DNA from 3 places in the Streptomyces sp. NPDC020875 genome. Region 1 is predicted to be linked to each of the others. Evidence: riboswitches for the same ligand, from Rfam matches in the RefSeq annotation. Region 1 holds a riboswitch; each other region holds the start of a gene.
The links. A riboswitch is a leader RNA that binds a small molecule or an ion and turns the genes downstream of it on or off. The one in region 1 is predicted to bind cyclic di-AMP.
Positions count from the first base shown of each region.

Region 2: it holds a riboswitch for cyclic di-AMP, as region 1 does, so the genes downstream of both, AB0G74_RS21115 (C40 family peptidase) here and AB0G74_RS25675 (LysM peptidoglycan-binding domain-containing M23 family metallopeptidase) in region 1, are expected to answer to the same signal.
Region 3: it holds a riboswitch for cyclic di-AMP, as region 1 does, so the genes downstream of both, AB0G74_RS04375 (transglycosylase family protein) here and AB0G74_RS25675 (LysM peptidoglycan-binding domain-containing M23 family metallopeptidase) in region 1, are expected to answer to the same signal.

Region 1 covers NZ_JBFADP010000049.1:27,754-32,625, forward strand. The annotation lists gene AB0G74_RS25665 (tyrosinase family protein) at 1-565, shown strand, start outside; gene AB0G74_RS25670 (SGNH/GDSL hydrolase family protein) at 645-1,445, opposite strand; gene AB0G74_RS25675 (LysM peptidoglycan-binding domain-containing M23 family metallopeptidase) at 1,639-2,619, opposite strand; cyclic di-AMP (ydaO/yuaA leader) riboswitch at 2,625-2,784, opposite strand; gene AB0G74_RS25680 (tyrosine-protein phosphatase) at 3,252-4,064, shown strand; gene AB0G74_RS25685 (DUF6126 family protein) at 4,102-4,281, opposite strand; gene AB0G74_RS25690 (XRE family transcriptional regulator) at 4,427-4,872, opposite strand, start outside.
Region 2 covers NZ_JBFADP010000036.1:77-4,948, forward strand. The annotation lists gene AB0G74_RS21105 (ATP-dependent Clp protease proteolytic subunit) at 146-781, shown strand; gene AB0G74_RS21110 (hypothetical protein) at 778-1,098, shown strand; cyclic di-AMP (ydaO/yuaA leader) riboswitch at 1,447-1,608, shown strand; gene AB0G74_RS21115 (C40 family peptidase) at 1,612-2,091, shown strand; gene AB0G74_RS21120 (ATP-binding protein) at 2,201-2,695, opposite strand; gene AB0G74_RS21125 (8-amino-7-oxononanoate synthase) at 2,954-4,144, opposite strand; gene bioB (biotin synthase BioB) at 4,373-4,872, shown strand, end outside.
Region 3 covers NZ_JBFADP010000005.1:45,826-50,697, forward strand. The annotation lists gene AB0G74_RS04365 (cytochrome P450) at 1-39, shown strand, start outside; gene AB0G74_RS04370 (transglycosylase family protein) at 200-1,195, shown strand; cyclic di-AMP (ydaO/yuaA leader) riboswitch at 1,484-1,663, shown strand; gene AB0G74_RS04375 (transglycosylase family protein) at 1,667-2,395, shown strand; gene eno (phosphopyruvate hydratase) at 2,842-4,122, shown strand; gene AB0G74_RS04385 (septum formation initiator family protein) at 4,279-4,761, shown strand; gene AB0G74_RS04390 (DUF501 domain-containing protein) at 4,824-4,872, shown strand, end outside.

The sequences.
Region 1 (4,872 bases):
CTGGACGGTCGACAACACGGCCTCCTCGTCGCTCTGGGCCCCGGACTTCCTCGGCGGCACCGGCCGTGCCCAGGACGATCAGGTCATGGACGGCCCGTTCGCCCACTCCGGCGGCAAGTGGAACATCACCGTCGGGGTCGACACCGGGGTGTACCTCCGGCGCGCCCTCGGGTTCTTCGTACCGACCCTGCCCACCGCGGCGCAGGTCGCCGACGCGCTGACCCTGACCACCTACGACTCCGCCCCGTTCCGGGACGGTTCGACGGGCTTCCGGGCCCGGCTGGAGGGCACGGACGGCTACTACAGCATGCACAACCGGGTCCACAGCTGGGTCCGGGGTCATATGGAGGGCGCCACGTCCCCCAACGACCCGGTGTTCTGGCTGCACCACGCCTATGTCGACAAGCTCTGGGCCGACTGGCACGCGCTCCACCCGACCAGCGCCGAGTACCTGCCCAGCACCAGCACCACGGGGGCGGTCGCCCTCAACGAGAACATGGCGCCGTGGACCAACACCACACCGGCCAGCCTGCTGGACCACACCCAGTGGTACACCTACGCCTGACGGTCCCGGCGTGACCGGATGACGGGATGACCGTGTCCGAGGGCCCGCTCCCGGTACGGGCGGGCCCTCGGACACGGCGTCACAGCGGCAGCAGATCGGGCCGCTTGGCCTCCACATGGTCGCCGGAGCTCTCGCCCCGCAGTCGCCGCCCGATCCACGGCGCCAGATACTCCCGGGCCCAGTGGATGTCGTCGCGCCGTACCTCCAGCGTGCCCCGCAGCGGGGTCGGCGGCCACGGCTGGTCGGGGTCGGCCGGGATGTCGAGCCCCAGTACCTGACCCGCCCGCAGGGCGACCCGGGTATGCCCCTCCGGCGACAGATGGAGCCGGTCGGGGTCCCAGGCCCGGCGGTCCTGCACGGACCGGAGCGACCACAGGTCCAGCACCGGACAGTCGTAGCGGTCGGCGATGGCCCGGACATGAGCCGTATAGGTCGCGATCTTGCCGCGCAGATGGCGCAGTACCGGGATGTCACGGGTGTCGAAGCCGGTGGTGACCAGGACGGTGCCGACGGCCCCGGTCAGTTCGGCGACGGCCCGTTCGAACCGCTCCGCCACGTCGTCCGGGTCGCTGCCCGGGCGGATGATGTCATTGCCCCCGGCGCAGAACGACACCAGGTCCGGGGCGAGCGCCCGCGCCCTGGGCACCTGCTCCGCCACGATCTGGTCGAGGAGTCGGCCGCGTACGGCCAGATTGGCGTACCGGAAGGTGCCTTCCGGTACGCGGTCGGCGAGCAGTACCGCGAAGCGGTCCGCCCAGCCGACGTAGGTTCCATCGGGTCCCGGGTCCCCCACGCCCTCGGTGAAGCTGTCACCGATCGCCGCGTACGACCCGATCCCGCCGGTCATCACTGTGCTCGAATCGTCTGCCACGGCAACCATCCTCCCCTCGGGGATGTGACCTACGCGACCGTAGGGAGGGGTTGACGGGCCGTGATCTATCACACCGTGATCCCGCGACCGGCCGGGAATACACCGCGTCCCCCACGACAGGGGTGTCGTGGGGGACGCGGTGGCCGCTCCGGACGGGCGGTCCGGGGCGCGGGACGAGCCGGGTTCAACGCGCTCGGCGGGCTCAGAGGTTGACGCCGTGGCTCCGCAGATGGGCGACGGGGTCGATGTCGGAGCCGTAGCCCGGTCCGGTACGGACCTCCAGGTGCAGATGCGGGCCGCTGGAGTTGCCGGTGGAACCGGCGAGGCCGATCTGCTGTCCGCCGCTGACGGTCTGGCCCGCGGCGACGGAGAGGGAGGAGAGATGGGCGTACTGCGAGTAGGTGCCGTCGGTGTGCTTGATGACGACCTCGTTGCCGTACGCGCCGGCCCAGCCGGCGGAGACGACGGTGCCGGGGCCGATGGACTTGATGCCGGTCCCGGTGGGCACCGCGAAGTCGACACCGGTGTGGTAGCCGCTGGACCACATGGCGCCGGAGGCGCGGTACGGGGTGCTGACGGCGCCGTCGACCGGGGCGGACCAGCCGCCGGTGGCCGGGGCGGACTCGGGGGCGGGCTCCGCGGCGGCGGGCTCGGCGGCCGGGGCGGCCTGCTTCGCCGGGGCGGGCTCGGCGGCGGGGGCCGGGGCGGTGGCCCGGGCGCCGTCGCGGGAGGCGCGGTCGGCCTTGCCGGTCTCCGCCTTCTTCTCGGCCTTCGCCGGCTTCTCGCCGGTCCCGGACTGCGGGCGCTCGGCACCCTCGCCGTTCAGGGTGAGCTTCAGACCGGGGTGGATCAGGGACGGGTCGTCGCCGACGGCCGTACGGTTGTCGGCGTACAGCTGCTGCCAGCCGCCCTCGACATCGCGCTCGACGGCGATCTTGGACAGGTGGTCACCGGCGACGACGACATAGGTCGTGGCTCCGGCGGCGGTCTTCTCGGCGGCGGCCGGGGTCACCTGGGCGGCCGGGGCGACGGCGGCGGTCACCGGGGCGGCGGGTTCGGCGGCGTGGGCGCCGGTGGCCCCGATCAGGGGCAGGGCGATGGCGGCTCCGCCGGTACCGGCGGCGACGATGCCGCGTGTGATGACCGTCGTCCGGGGACGGCGGTGCTTACCCTTTCCGGGCATGGCGCGTTTCCTCTCCGGCGCCTGCGAGGTGAGCTGTCGGGTTCGGGCTGGAGTTGCCCGGCCGCGCCCGTCGGGCACGGCTTCACCCCGAGCCGTCCGGTCGCCCGGATCGGCGTACTACCTGGGTCCCCCGCTCCTGCCACGTGGTTCGGGTGAAGGAAAGTCCGGGCGGCGGCAGGATTCGGCGGTCCGTCCGGAGTTCGGCGACCGTAAACCGGCCATGTCGCCAGGAACAAGCCAAGCGGTACGGCAGCGACCGGGGTCGATCTTGCGGGGGCGCCGGAGCCGGTCACCCTCCGTGGAGACCCCCGGGCCAACTCCCCACCGCCGGGGGCGTCCCGCCCGGCGGCCCCCGCCACACAACGTCACGATTGTGATCCTGCTCATGAGGAGCGCCCATCTACCCATGAGGCGGGGCATGTTCGACGAAGCACCTATTGGGCATGAATACGGACAGAACCCTACGATCCTCTGCCGGTTCGGCCGTTCTCCGGCCCGGCTCCGGCACCCTCGCGGCACCACTCAGGACCGGTCCGACAAGAAGATCGCCCGACGGAACCGATGTCGTATCGTCGGGTTCACGCCACCGTCGGCGTCCGGGCCGACGGCAGTGACGCCTCAGGGAGCCCTCAGTGACGCAGCAGGTGCCGCAGGTTCCGTCCACCGAGCCCGAGCTGGCCGGGGTCCGCAACTTCCGCGACGTCGGCGGCATGCCGACCGGCGACGGGCGGACGGTGCGCCACGGACGGCTCTACCGCAGCGGCCATCTGGCTCATGCCACCGGAAGCGACACCGCCTTCCTCGCCGGTCTCGGCCTCCATACGATCTTCGACTTCCGCAACGCGGCCGACATCCGGATCGAGGGCCCGGACGTGACCCTGCCGGGGGTGCGGAATCTCAATCTGCCGCTGAGCGATCCGGCCGACGGCGCCGAGTTCTGGCAGGTGGTCCACCGGGGCGATCTGCCCCAGCTGCGGTCCCTGCTGGCGGACGGCCGGGCGGCGGACCGGATGGTGGAGTCGTACCGGACCCTGATCACGGGCCGGACCGGCGAGCACGGGCGGGTCCTGAGGGCCCTGGCCGAGGACAGCGTCCCGGCCTTGATGCACTGCGCGGCGGGCAAGGACCGGGCGGGTCTTTCGATCGCGGTGGCGCTGCTGGCGGTCGGGGTGGAGCGGGAGGCGATCGAGGCCGACTATCTGAAGTCCAACGACCCGCACCGCCGCTATCTGGTCCGGCGGGCCGACGACGCGCCCGCCGGGACGTCCGGCGAGGTGATGGAGCTGCTGAGCCCGCTGTTCGACGCGCGTCCGGCGTATCTGCGGGCCGCTTTCGACACCATCGACTCGACCTGGGGCGGGACCGAGGAGTATCTGTCCCGGGGGCTGGGCCTGGCCCCGGAGACCCGGGACCGGCTGCGGGAGCGGCTGCTCACCACGGCCTGACCGGCGGCGCGGCGGCGCCCCCGACCGGGGCCCGCGACTACTTCGCGCCGACCTCGAAGAGGAGATAGAGGAAGCCCGCGAAGACATGTCCGGCGACGAGATAGGCGAAGAGCCGGATCCAGATCCCCTTGGGGAACTTGCCCTCCTCCTTGCGCTCCCGGACGGGACGGTCGGCGGGGAGTGCCGCACCCTCGCCCGCGGTGGGGTTCTCGACCATGACGGCCTCTGCTTTCTCCGGCCCGGGGCCGGGGCTGTCCCCCGGCCGGGCCGGGAGGGGTTCCCGGCCGGTCACCGGGACCGGTCGGGCGGTTCTGACGGTCGTCGGGGGCCGGGCGGCGAAGCCGGACCGGCACGGGGCGCCGTCAGAAGTGCGGATGGAAGATATCGGGGCTCTGGAGCAGCGTATGGACGAAGATCATCTCTGCTCCGTCCCTGGTCGCGGCGGTGATCCGGTGCGGGGTGAGGGAGTCGTAGTGCGCGCTGTCACCGGGTCCCAGCTCGTGCACGGTGTCGCCGAGCGACAGCCGGACCCGGCCGTCGAGGACATAGAGCCACTCCTCGCCGGGGTGCTGGCGGACCAGCTCGCCCTGGGCGCCGTAGGGCACGATCAGCCGTAGCGACTGCATCGCCCGGCCCGGCCCGCCGACCTGGTGGTACGTCCACCCGTCGGCCTGGGACGGCTCCCGGCTCCCGGCCCTGATCACCGGGTCGTGCTCCGGCGACGACTCCCCCAGCAGCTCGGAGACTGTCGTACCGTAGATCCTGGCGAGACCGAGCAGCATCGGCAGCGACGGCTGGCGCCGGCCGG
Region 2 (4,872 bases), on a different contig from region 1:
CGGGTCGGCCGCCGCCGCTCGCCGAGGGCGAAATCTCCGCTCCGACCAGGGGATTCGTTCGGGGATTCCCGGTCGACACCTCCTGACGAACTGTACGTCCTGTACATTTTTTACAGACGACAGGCCCCGAGGAACGAGGTACGCCATGACCAGCCGTCCCGCCGCCCGCTATGTCCTTCCCCAGCTCACCGAGCGGACCAGTCGGGGCGTCCGGACCATGGATCCGTACAGCAAGCTGCTGGAGGAGCGGATCATCTTCATCGGCACCCCGGTGGACGACACGGCGGCCAATGACGCGATCGCCCAGTTCCTCCATCTCGAACACGCCGACCCGGACCGGGACATCGCCCTCTACCTCAACTCCCCCGGCGGCTCGCTCAGTGCGGCGCTGGCGGTCTACGACACGATGCAGGTGATCACCTGCGATGTGGAGACGACCTGTATCGGCCAGGTCGCCGCGGCGGCAGCCCTGTTGCTCGCGGCCGGGGCGCCGGGGAAGCGGATGGCGCTGCCGGGGGCGCGGATCGTGCTCCGGCAGCCCGCCCTCGACGAGCCGATGCGGGGGATGCCGTCCGATCTGGAGATCGAGGCGCGGGAGTTGCTGCGCCAACGGGCCGTGGCGACGGAGGTGCTGGCCCGGCACACCGGCCGGACGGAGCGGGGGGTGGCGGCCGATCTGGAGCGCGATCTCTTCCTGGACGCGGCGGGCGCGAAGGAGTACGGCCTGGTGGACCAGGTGATCGGCAGCCGGAAGAGCTCTGGGCCCGGCGGCTCGCGATGACCCCTGCCGTACCCCGTCCCGAGCTTCCGCCGCTGCCCGCGCTCACCCGTGCCGAGGGGGAGTTGCTCGATGCCTATCTCGCCGTCGCCGATCTGGTGGGCCGGATCAATCCGGCCCGTTCGGAACATACGTACGGCGCCCTGCGGGCCGCTCAGGCGCTGGTGGCGCGGGCGATCGAGCTCCGGGACGCCCTGACGCTGATGCATCGCCGGGGCGAGAGCGAGCTGCATACCGCGACTCTCGCGCAGGCTTTGCGCGTACTCGACGGCGAAAGGCGGACATTCCGGGTCACGATCCCGAAGTCGCCGTCGCACTGACGCCCCGTCGGCCGTCCGTCAACCGCCGTTCGAGTGGGATAACTCCTCCCTCGATCGGTGGAGTCGAACCGCGGGTAACGACTACGGTCGAGTTGCGCCGGGCCGACGATCCCGCTAACGGAAAGTCCTATCCCCGGCCTGGTGAGCGACCCTTCGGGTGTCCACGGAGGCGCGCCGCGCCGGCCCGATTCATACGAACGGCGCATTCGTGGCGAAACTCACATATCGCCGTTTTGGCTTCGAAATCCGGCACTTGATGGGTCAAGATCCGTGGGACGACAAGCCCCCGTCACCTCGGCGGGGCGGTCCGGGCGGACGCCGAGTCCTGCCGCTGTCCCGGATGACTGGTCGACAGAAGTGCATTCGGCAGGAGTGGAGGACCCAGGCAGTACGGGACGGCCGGAGCGATCGATCCGGAAGTCCCTAGGGGTGAAGCCGCGCCAGCGGCCGGGCACCTTCGTCCGCCCGAACCCGACAGGTCATCCTTCACAGGCGGCTGACGAAGGGTTGCGCATGAGTGCGCAGATGAACGTCCCGTCCCTGCTCGGCCGGGCGGGCACCGTGTCCGCCCTGACGATCGCGGCGCTCGGTGCCTCGATGGTCGTACCGGGCGGTACGCCGGAGGCGCAGGCCGCCGCCACGGCGCACGCGGGCAAGGCTCTGAAGGTCGCCGCGTCCAAGAAGGGGGCACCGTACAAGTACGGCGCGGCGGGCCCGTCCCGCTTCGACTGCTCGGGGCTGACGGTCTACTCGTACAAGCAGGCAGGGAAGAAGCTCCCGCGGACCGCGCAGCAGCAGTACAACAAGACCCGCAAGATCTCGGTGAAGTCGCGCCAGGCCGGAGACCTGGTCTTCTTCCACGGCAGCGGCGGGGTCTACCACGTCGGGATATATGCCGGGAAGGGGAAGATCTGGCACTCGCCCAAGCGGGGTTCCTGGGTGAAGCTGGACAAGATCTGGACCAAGAGCGTGTCGTACGGGCGCGTCAAGTGACGCTCCGGCGGAGCTGAGCCGCGTAGTGGCCCCGGGGGGGGGATCCTCCTCCGGGGCCGCCGCGCGTCCTGGGTGCCCCGGCGCCGCCCGGGCGGCGGAGCGCCGGTGCCTACGGCTCACCGGGCCCGCGGCCCCGGTCCCGGCCCTGGTTCCGGCTCTGGTTCCGGTCGGCGCCGTCCCGGGCCGTCGGGGCCCACGGCAGGGCGACCCAGACGGTCTTGCCGCCGTCCGGCGTCGGTGTGACCGTCAGCCGGCCGCCGCTGTGCGCGGTGAGGCTGCGGACGATGACCATCCCCCGCCCGTTGTCCTGCCGGACCGCGGCGGGCAGCCGCTGCGGCCGGCGGGGATGGCTGTCCGTCACCCCGATCCTCAGCTCCTCGTCGCGCTCCAGCAGCAGATCGACGGTGAAGGTGGGCGACTGGCCGAAGGTGTGCTGGACGGCGTTGGTCGTCAGTTCGGAGACGATCAGCCGGATGGTGTCGGCCATGTCCCCACCGGGCGGCAGCCCCCACTCGGCGACGACTTCGGTGACATGTCCGCGCGCCACGGACACCGACCCGGGGTCGCTCGGCAGAGTGATCGAACTCTCCAGCAGATCCGCCATGGCGACGCCGTCCCTTCCCAGCCGCGGCCGTGCCTCGGCCGCGCCTCCGACGTCCCGGTCTCCCGGCTCCCGGCGGCCCGGGGCGGGGCCGCTCGGACGGCTTCGGCGGGGCACCGAGCGTCGGACTGCCCTCATCCTGCCGCCGCAGGCACGATCCGCCAAGATCTGTGGACAACTGTCGCCCGAAGCGGTGAACTCTGCCACGCAAGACCGTTTTTAGCCATACCCATACGCAAATGTCCGGCCTCGGTGCGCCGTTCAGCGCTCCGGAGCCGGGCGGACGGGTGTCCGGCCCGGAGGCAGGGCCTCGGGCGGCGCGGTGCCGATCACGGTGGCGACCGCCGCGGCGATCTGCTCGTCCGTGAGATCGGCCCGGGCGGTCAGCCGGAGCCGGGAGACCCCGTCCGGAACCGACGGGGGCCGGAAGCACCCCACCTGGAGCCCCGCCGTCCGGCAGTCGGCGGCCCAGCGGACGGCGGCCTCGGGCGAGGGTGCCCGTACCGACACCACCGCCGCGTCGGGGCGCGCGGCGGTCAGCCCCGCCCCGGTGAGCCGGGCGTACAGTTCGGCGGCGACCGCGCGGACCCGGTCGGCGCGGCCCGGTTCCCGTGCCAGCAGCCGCAGCGACGCCCGGGCCGCGCCCACGGCCGCCGGGGCGAGTCCGGTGTCGAAGATGAACGTCCGCGCGGTGTTGACCAGATGGGCGATGACCCGGGCCGGGCCGAGTACCGCGCCGCCCTGGCTGCCGAGGGACTTGGAGAGGGTCACGGTCGCCACCACGCCCGGGTTTCCGGCGATCCCGGCGGCGTACGGCGTACCGCGCCCGCCGGGCCCGAGGACGCCGAGCCCGTGCGCGTCGTCCACCAGGAGCGCCGCACCGCGTTCGGCGGTGATCGCGGCGAGTTCGGCCAGCGGTGCCGCGTCGCCGTCGACTGAGAAGACCGCGTCCGTGACGACCAGCGCCCGGTACCGGGGGCGGGCGTCGAGGATCTTCCGTACGGCCGCGGGGTCGCCGTGGGCGGCGATCTCGGTCTCGGCCCTGGCGAGCCGGCAGCCGTCGACGATCGAGGCGTGGTTGGCGGCGTCCGAGACGATCAGGGACCCCGGTCCGCCGAGCGCCGTGACGGCGGCCAGATTGGCGGCGTAGCCGGAGGCCAGTACGAGGGCGGCCTCGAAGCCGCAGAACGCGGCGAGTTCGCGTTCCAGGGCGGCGTGCGCGGTGGTGCTTCCGGTGACCAGCCGCGAGCCGGTGGCGCCCGCGCCCCAGCGGTGCGCGGCGGCAGCGGCGGCGGCCACCACCTCGGGGTGCCGGGTGAGGCCCAGATAGTCGTTGCCCGCGAGATCGAGCGTCTCCGGGTCGGCGGTGCGCGGCCGGAGCGCGCGGACCAGCCCGGCGCGCTCCCGGCGCGCGGACTCGTCGTCGAGCCAGCCGAAGGGGTCATCGGGCATCTGTCGCGCTCCCCCGCTCGTTCCCGTGGGTTCCGCCGCCGGGCGGTCGTGGCCGCCGCGCGGGCGCCGCTCCGGCGTCCGCCGTCGACCAGTTCGTTTTGTAGGCAGCTCACAGAGGCTAACCGGGTGCGCCCCGGCTCCACATGTGGTCATACACACACTTCGTCGGCGGTCTGTTGTGAGATTCCGACTTTCCCGGGGGGAGTCCGGTACGCCAGGATCGGCGCCATGGAGCTTCTCGACAGGCTGGTGGAGAAGGGGCTGCGGCGCGAGCCGCCGACCCGGGACGAGGCGCTGGCGGTTCTGGCGACCTCCGACGACGACGTACTCGATGTGGTGGCCGCGGCGGGCCGGGTGCGCCGCCAGTGGTTCGGGCGGCGGGTGAAACTCAACTATCTCGTCAATCTGAAGTCGGGGCTCTGTCCCGAGGACTGCTCGTACTGCTCGCAGCGGCTGGGGTCGACCGCGGGCATCCTCAAGTACACCTGGCTCAAGCCGGAGGAGGCGTCCGAAGCGGCCGCCGCCGGGGTCGCGGGCGGCGCCAAGCGGGTCTGTCTGGTGGCGAGCGGCCGGGGTCCGACCGACCGCGATGTGGAGCGGGTCTCCCGCACCATCGAGACGATCAAGGAACGGAACGAGGACGTCGAGGTCTGCGCCTGTCTCGGGCTGCTCTCCGACGGGCAGGCGGAGCGGCTGCGGGCGGCTGGCGCCGACGCGTACAACCACAA
Region 3 (4,872 bases), on a different contig from region 1:
TTCGATCCGGTTGTTACTGACGGACCATCAAGAATGTGATGTTCGCGTGATCTCCGCTGCATCGACTTGTGACAGACGTTCGAGTGCGGCTACGTTCACCCCCGTTCCAGCCCTCAGCGGAAAGGCTCAGCGCATGCTCTCCGGGAATGGTCGACATCGCCGTCCTCGACAGGCCCCGGCCCTGGTCGTCGCAGCGGGGGTGACGGGGTCCGCGATCGCGATCCCGCTCCTCGGCGCGACCTCGGCGTCCGCCGCGGACTCCGCGGTCTGGGACAGGGTCGCGGAGTGCGAGAGCGCCGGGCAGTGGAGCGCCAATACGGGCAACGGCTACTACGGCGGTCTTCAGTTCTCCCAGGAGACCTGGGACGCCTTCGGCGGTGCGCAGTTCGCCGACCGGCCCGATCTGGCGAGCCGCTCCCAGCAGATAGCCGTGGCCGAGAAGGTGCTCGCGGCCCAGGGCGTCAAGGCGTGGCCGTCGTGCGGGTCCAACGCCGGGCTCGGGGCGGGTGCCTCGACCGGCGTCGACCCGGGCGCCGATCCGGTGCCGAGCGGCCCGGCGGCGAAGCGCGCCGCGGACGCGGCCAAGGAGACCGCCCCGGCCGAGCCGCGTGACGCGGGCGGCCGGGACACCGGTGCGGCGACGCCCGGGGCGGACGCGGGCCAGAAGAAGGAGACGCCCGGCAAGTCCGCCGAGGCGCCCGGGACCGGCAAGCACCGCGGTACGCCCGCGACGGAGCCGGGCACGGCGGGCGGCGGCGCCCCGAAGGCCGGTGCCGGAGGTGCCGACGCGGGTACGGACGCCGGTGCGGGAGCCCGTACCGACGCGACCGCCCCGGACGCCGCCGTGGACGCCATCGACCCGTCCCGGATGTCCGGCCCCGACCGGACGTCCCGCGGCGACACCCCGGGCCGGGCCGACGCCCGGAACCAGGGCGACCCGGGAAGCGCGGGCGGATCCGGTGCCACGGACCCCGCGAACGGGACCACCGCGAAGGACAGTAAGGACACCGCGGGCGAAACCGCCCCGGCGTCCGGTACTTACACGGTGCGCACCGGCGACAATCTCTGGGCCATCGCGGAGGCGAAGGACGTCCCCGGCGGCTGGCCGGCGCTCTACGAGGCCAACCAGAAGGTGGTCGGTGCTGATCCCGACCTCATCCTGCCTGGCCAGAGCCTTGATCTTCAGCCGAAGTAGCGTGCGCCCCGGCGAAATTGACGTAGTGATTCGTCATTAAATGTCCGGTTTCGCGTAAGTGAGACATGAGTCTCTTTGCCCAGGTCGTCGTCCCGGCCCTTCCGGAATTGCCGATTCCGCGCGTCACCTGCGGAAACGCAAGTTACCGGAGGGGCGGGATGGGTGATTTGCCCATGATGTTCCGTCTTTGAAGAACCGGGACGGCTGTGGCTACGGTCTGGACCGCTCGCCAAAGCGGGCACCACTGACCGTCACGCCGAATCCTGCCGTCGGTCGGGGGGAACAGTCGTCGCGACAGCGCCGAAGGCAGGAGCGGGGGACCCAGGTTTGTGCCGGTCCCGTCCGCCGTCCGCGAGGACGGCGGACCCCGGCTAGGGGTGAAGCCGTACGACCCGAGGGTCGTCCGGCCGGGCAACTCACTGCGCTCGAACCCGACAGCTCACCTCGTAGGCGTCGGTGAGGAGATCCGCCATGCTGTTCGCCACCAAGGGCAAGCACCGCCGTCCGTCCAAGGCCGCCAAGTTCGCCGCCTTCGCCGGGATCACCGGTGCCGCCATCGCCGCCCCGCTGATGGGCGCCACCTCCGCCTCCGCCGCCACCGCCGCCGAGTGGGACAAGGTCGCCCAGTGCGAGTCCGGCGGCAACTGGTCCATCAACACCGGCAACGGCTACTACGGCGGACTCCAGTTCTCCCCGTCGACGTGGGCCGCCTTCGGTGGCACCAAGTACGCGTCCAACGCGCACCTGGCCTCCAAGGCCCAGCAGATCGAGATCGCCGAGAAGGTCCTCGCGGGCCAGGGCAAGGGCGCCTGGCCGAGCTGTGGTGTCGGCCTCTCCAACGCCCCGTACGGCGGCGGCGCGGCCGAGCAGGCCCCCGCCCAGCCGAAGCAGGAGCAGCCCAAGAAGCAGGCCGCGCCCAAGGCCGCGCCGAAGGAGCAGAAGCGGGCCGAGGCCCCGACCACCCGCTCCGAGCGCGCCGAGGCCCCGGCCCAGAAGCAGGCGCCGAAGAAGTCCCAGGGTCCCGCCAAGGGCTTCCTGAAGGGCGACGGCACCTACGAGGTCAAGGCCGGCGACACGCTGAGCAAGATCGCCGAGGCCGAGCAGGTCACGGGCGGCTGGCAGAAGCTCTTCGAGCTGAACGAGGACATCGTCGACGACGCCGACGTGATCTTCCCGGGCCAGCTGCTCCACCTGAGCTGACCCCCGACGGGCCCCGGGCCGCCGCCGTCCCCGCGGCGGCCCACCCCCCACGGGTCCGTCCCCCCGGCCGTCCTCGCGCCGGGTCCTATCACGGCCCCGGCCCGGAGACGGCCACCGCCCCGGGCCGGCGCGACTCCCCCGTACGCGCCGGTCCGGGGTTCCCCGTATCGCCCCCGGATCACCCCCGCGCCGAACCCGCCCCACGGCCCCGTACGGCCCCGCCGCCGATGCCTCCGTACACCCGTCTGAGCGGGCGAGAGCGCAGGTGAGAGCCGTTACCGGCGGGTAGTGGCGCGGCCTTCGCCGGTCACCGCGATTCTTCGTACTCTTTTTCGTCCCAGGGGGCGGGCACCGGCGGGACGGCGCCCCCCGTCCGGTTAGGCTCGTGACCGCAAGGGCCGAAACAAACCCGCATCCCACGCGTCACATCCCAGAAGGAGATGCTCGTGCCGTCCATCGACGTCGTCGTAGCCCGGGAAATCCTCGACTCCCGGGGCAACCCCACGGTCGAGGTCGAGGTGGGCCTCGACGACGGCAGCACCGGCCGTGCTGCCGTGCCCTCCGGTGCCTCCACGGGCGCCTTCGAGGCCATTGAGCTCCGCGACGGGGACCCCAACCGCTACCTGGGCAAGGGTGTCGAGAAGGCCGTTCTGGCCGTCATCGAGCAGATCGGCCCCGAGCTGGTCGGCTACGACGCCACCGAGCAGCGCCTGATCGACCAGGCCATGTTCGACCTGGACGCCACCGACAACAAGGGCTCCCTCGGCGCCAACGCCATCCTCGGTGTCTCCCTCGCCGTGGCGCACGCCGCCTCCGAGGCGTCGGACCTGCCGCTCTTCCGCTACCTCGGCGGCCCGAACGCGCACCTGCTGCCCGTCCCGATGATGAACATCCTCAACGGCGGATCCCACGCGGACTCCAATGTCGACATCCAGGAGTTCATGATCGCGCCGATCGGCGCCGAGTCCTTCTCCGAGGCCCTGCGCTGGGGCACCGAGGTCTACCACACCCTCAAGAAGGTGCTGAAGGGCCGCGGCCTCTCCACCGGCCTCGGCGACGAGGGCGGCTTCGCGCCGAACCTCGGCTCCAACCGCGAGGCGCTCGACCTCATCCTGGAAGCCATCAAGGAGGCCGGTTACACCCCCGGCCGCGACATCGCGCTGGCCCTGGACGTCGCCGCCTCCGAGTTCTACAAGGACGGCGTCTACGAGTTCGAGGGCAAGTCCCGGACCGCCGCCGAGATGACCGAGTACTACGCCGAGCTGGTCGAGGCGTACCCGCTGGTCTCCATCGAGGACCCGCTGTTCGAGGACGACTGGGACGGCTGGAACACCATCACCGCGAAGCTCGGCACCAAGGTGCAGCTCGTCGGCGACGACCTGTTCGTCACCAACCCCGAGCGGCTGGCCCGCGGCATCGAGGAGAACTCGGCCAACGCCCTGCTGGTCAAGGTCAACCAGATCGGGTCCCTCACCGAGACCCTGGACGCGGTCGAGCTGGCCCAGCGCAACGGCTTCAAGTGCATGATGTCGCACCGCTCCGGCGAGACCGAGGACGTCACCATCGCCGACCTGGCCGTCGCCACCAACTGCGGCCAGATCAAGACCGGCGCCCCGGCCCGCTCCGAGCGCGTCGCCAAGTACAACCAGCTCCTCCGGATCGAGGAGATCCTGGACGACGCGGCCGTCTACGCGGGCCGCAGCGCGTTCCCCCGCTTCAAGGGCTGACACCCGGGAGGCCGATGCCGACAGTCGACGGCCGACGCCTCCCGAGGGCTGACCGGCACCCCGGCAAGCCCCGTCGTGCGCCACGTCCCCGGCCGCGGTCCCGTACCGTGTCCGGGGACGTACGCGTGTCGGCACCGAGCAGGGGAGGCGGACGGAATGGCCCGGAAGAGCGCCCGGACCGGCGGTGACCGGTTCTCCACCGCGACCAGGCTGCGGCTGCTCGGGGAGCAGACCGCCGCCCGGGTCTACCGCTCCCAGCACAAGCGGCAGGCCCGCCGCTCCCGGCTCACCGGCCGGGCCGCCTTCCTCGCCCTGATCGTCTGCTCCCTCGTGGTCGCCCTCGCCTACCCGATGCGGCAGTACGTCTCCCAGCGCGGCGAGATCTCCGAACAGCGGGACCGGCGCGCCGAGGCCGAACAGCAGGTCGAACGGCTGCGCGACGAGAAGGCCCGGCTGCGGGACGATATGTACATCCGCCGGCTGGCCCGGGAGCACCTGCACTACGTGGAGCCCGGCGAGACCGGCTACACCATGATCGACCCCGAGGCGGCCGAGCGGCGCCGCACCGACCAGGGCTCGGGCGACCGGCCCTGGTACTCCAACGTCTGGGAGGGCGTCGACACCGCGGACCGCGAGTGACACGCCCCGTACGACCCCTCCCCGCGCAGTACCCGTACGCACCATCCGGACCCAAGGCAGGCATGGAAACCCCTCCTCCCACCACCGAGCACACCGCCCCCACGGACGCGG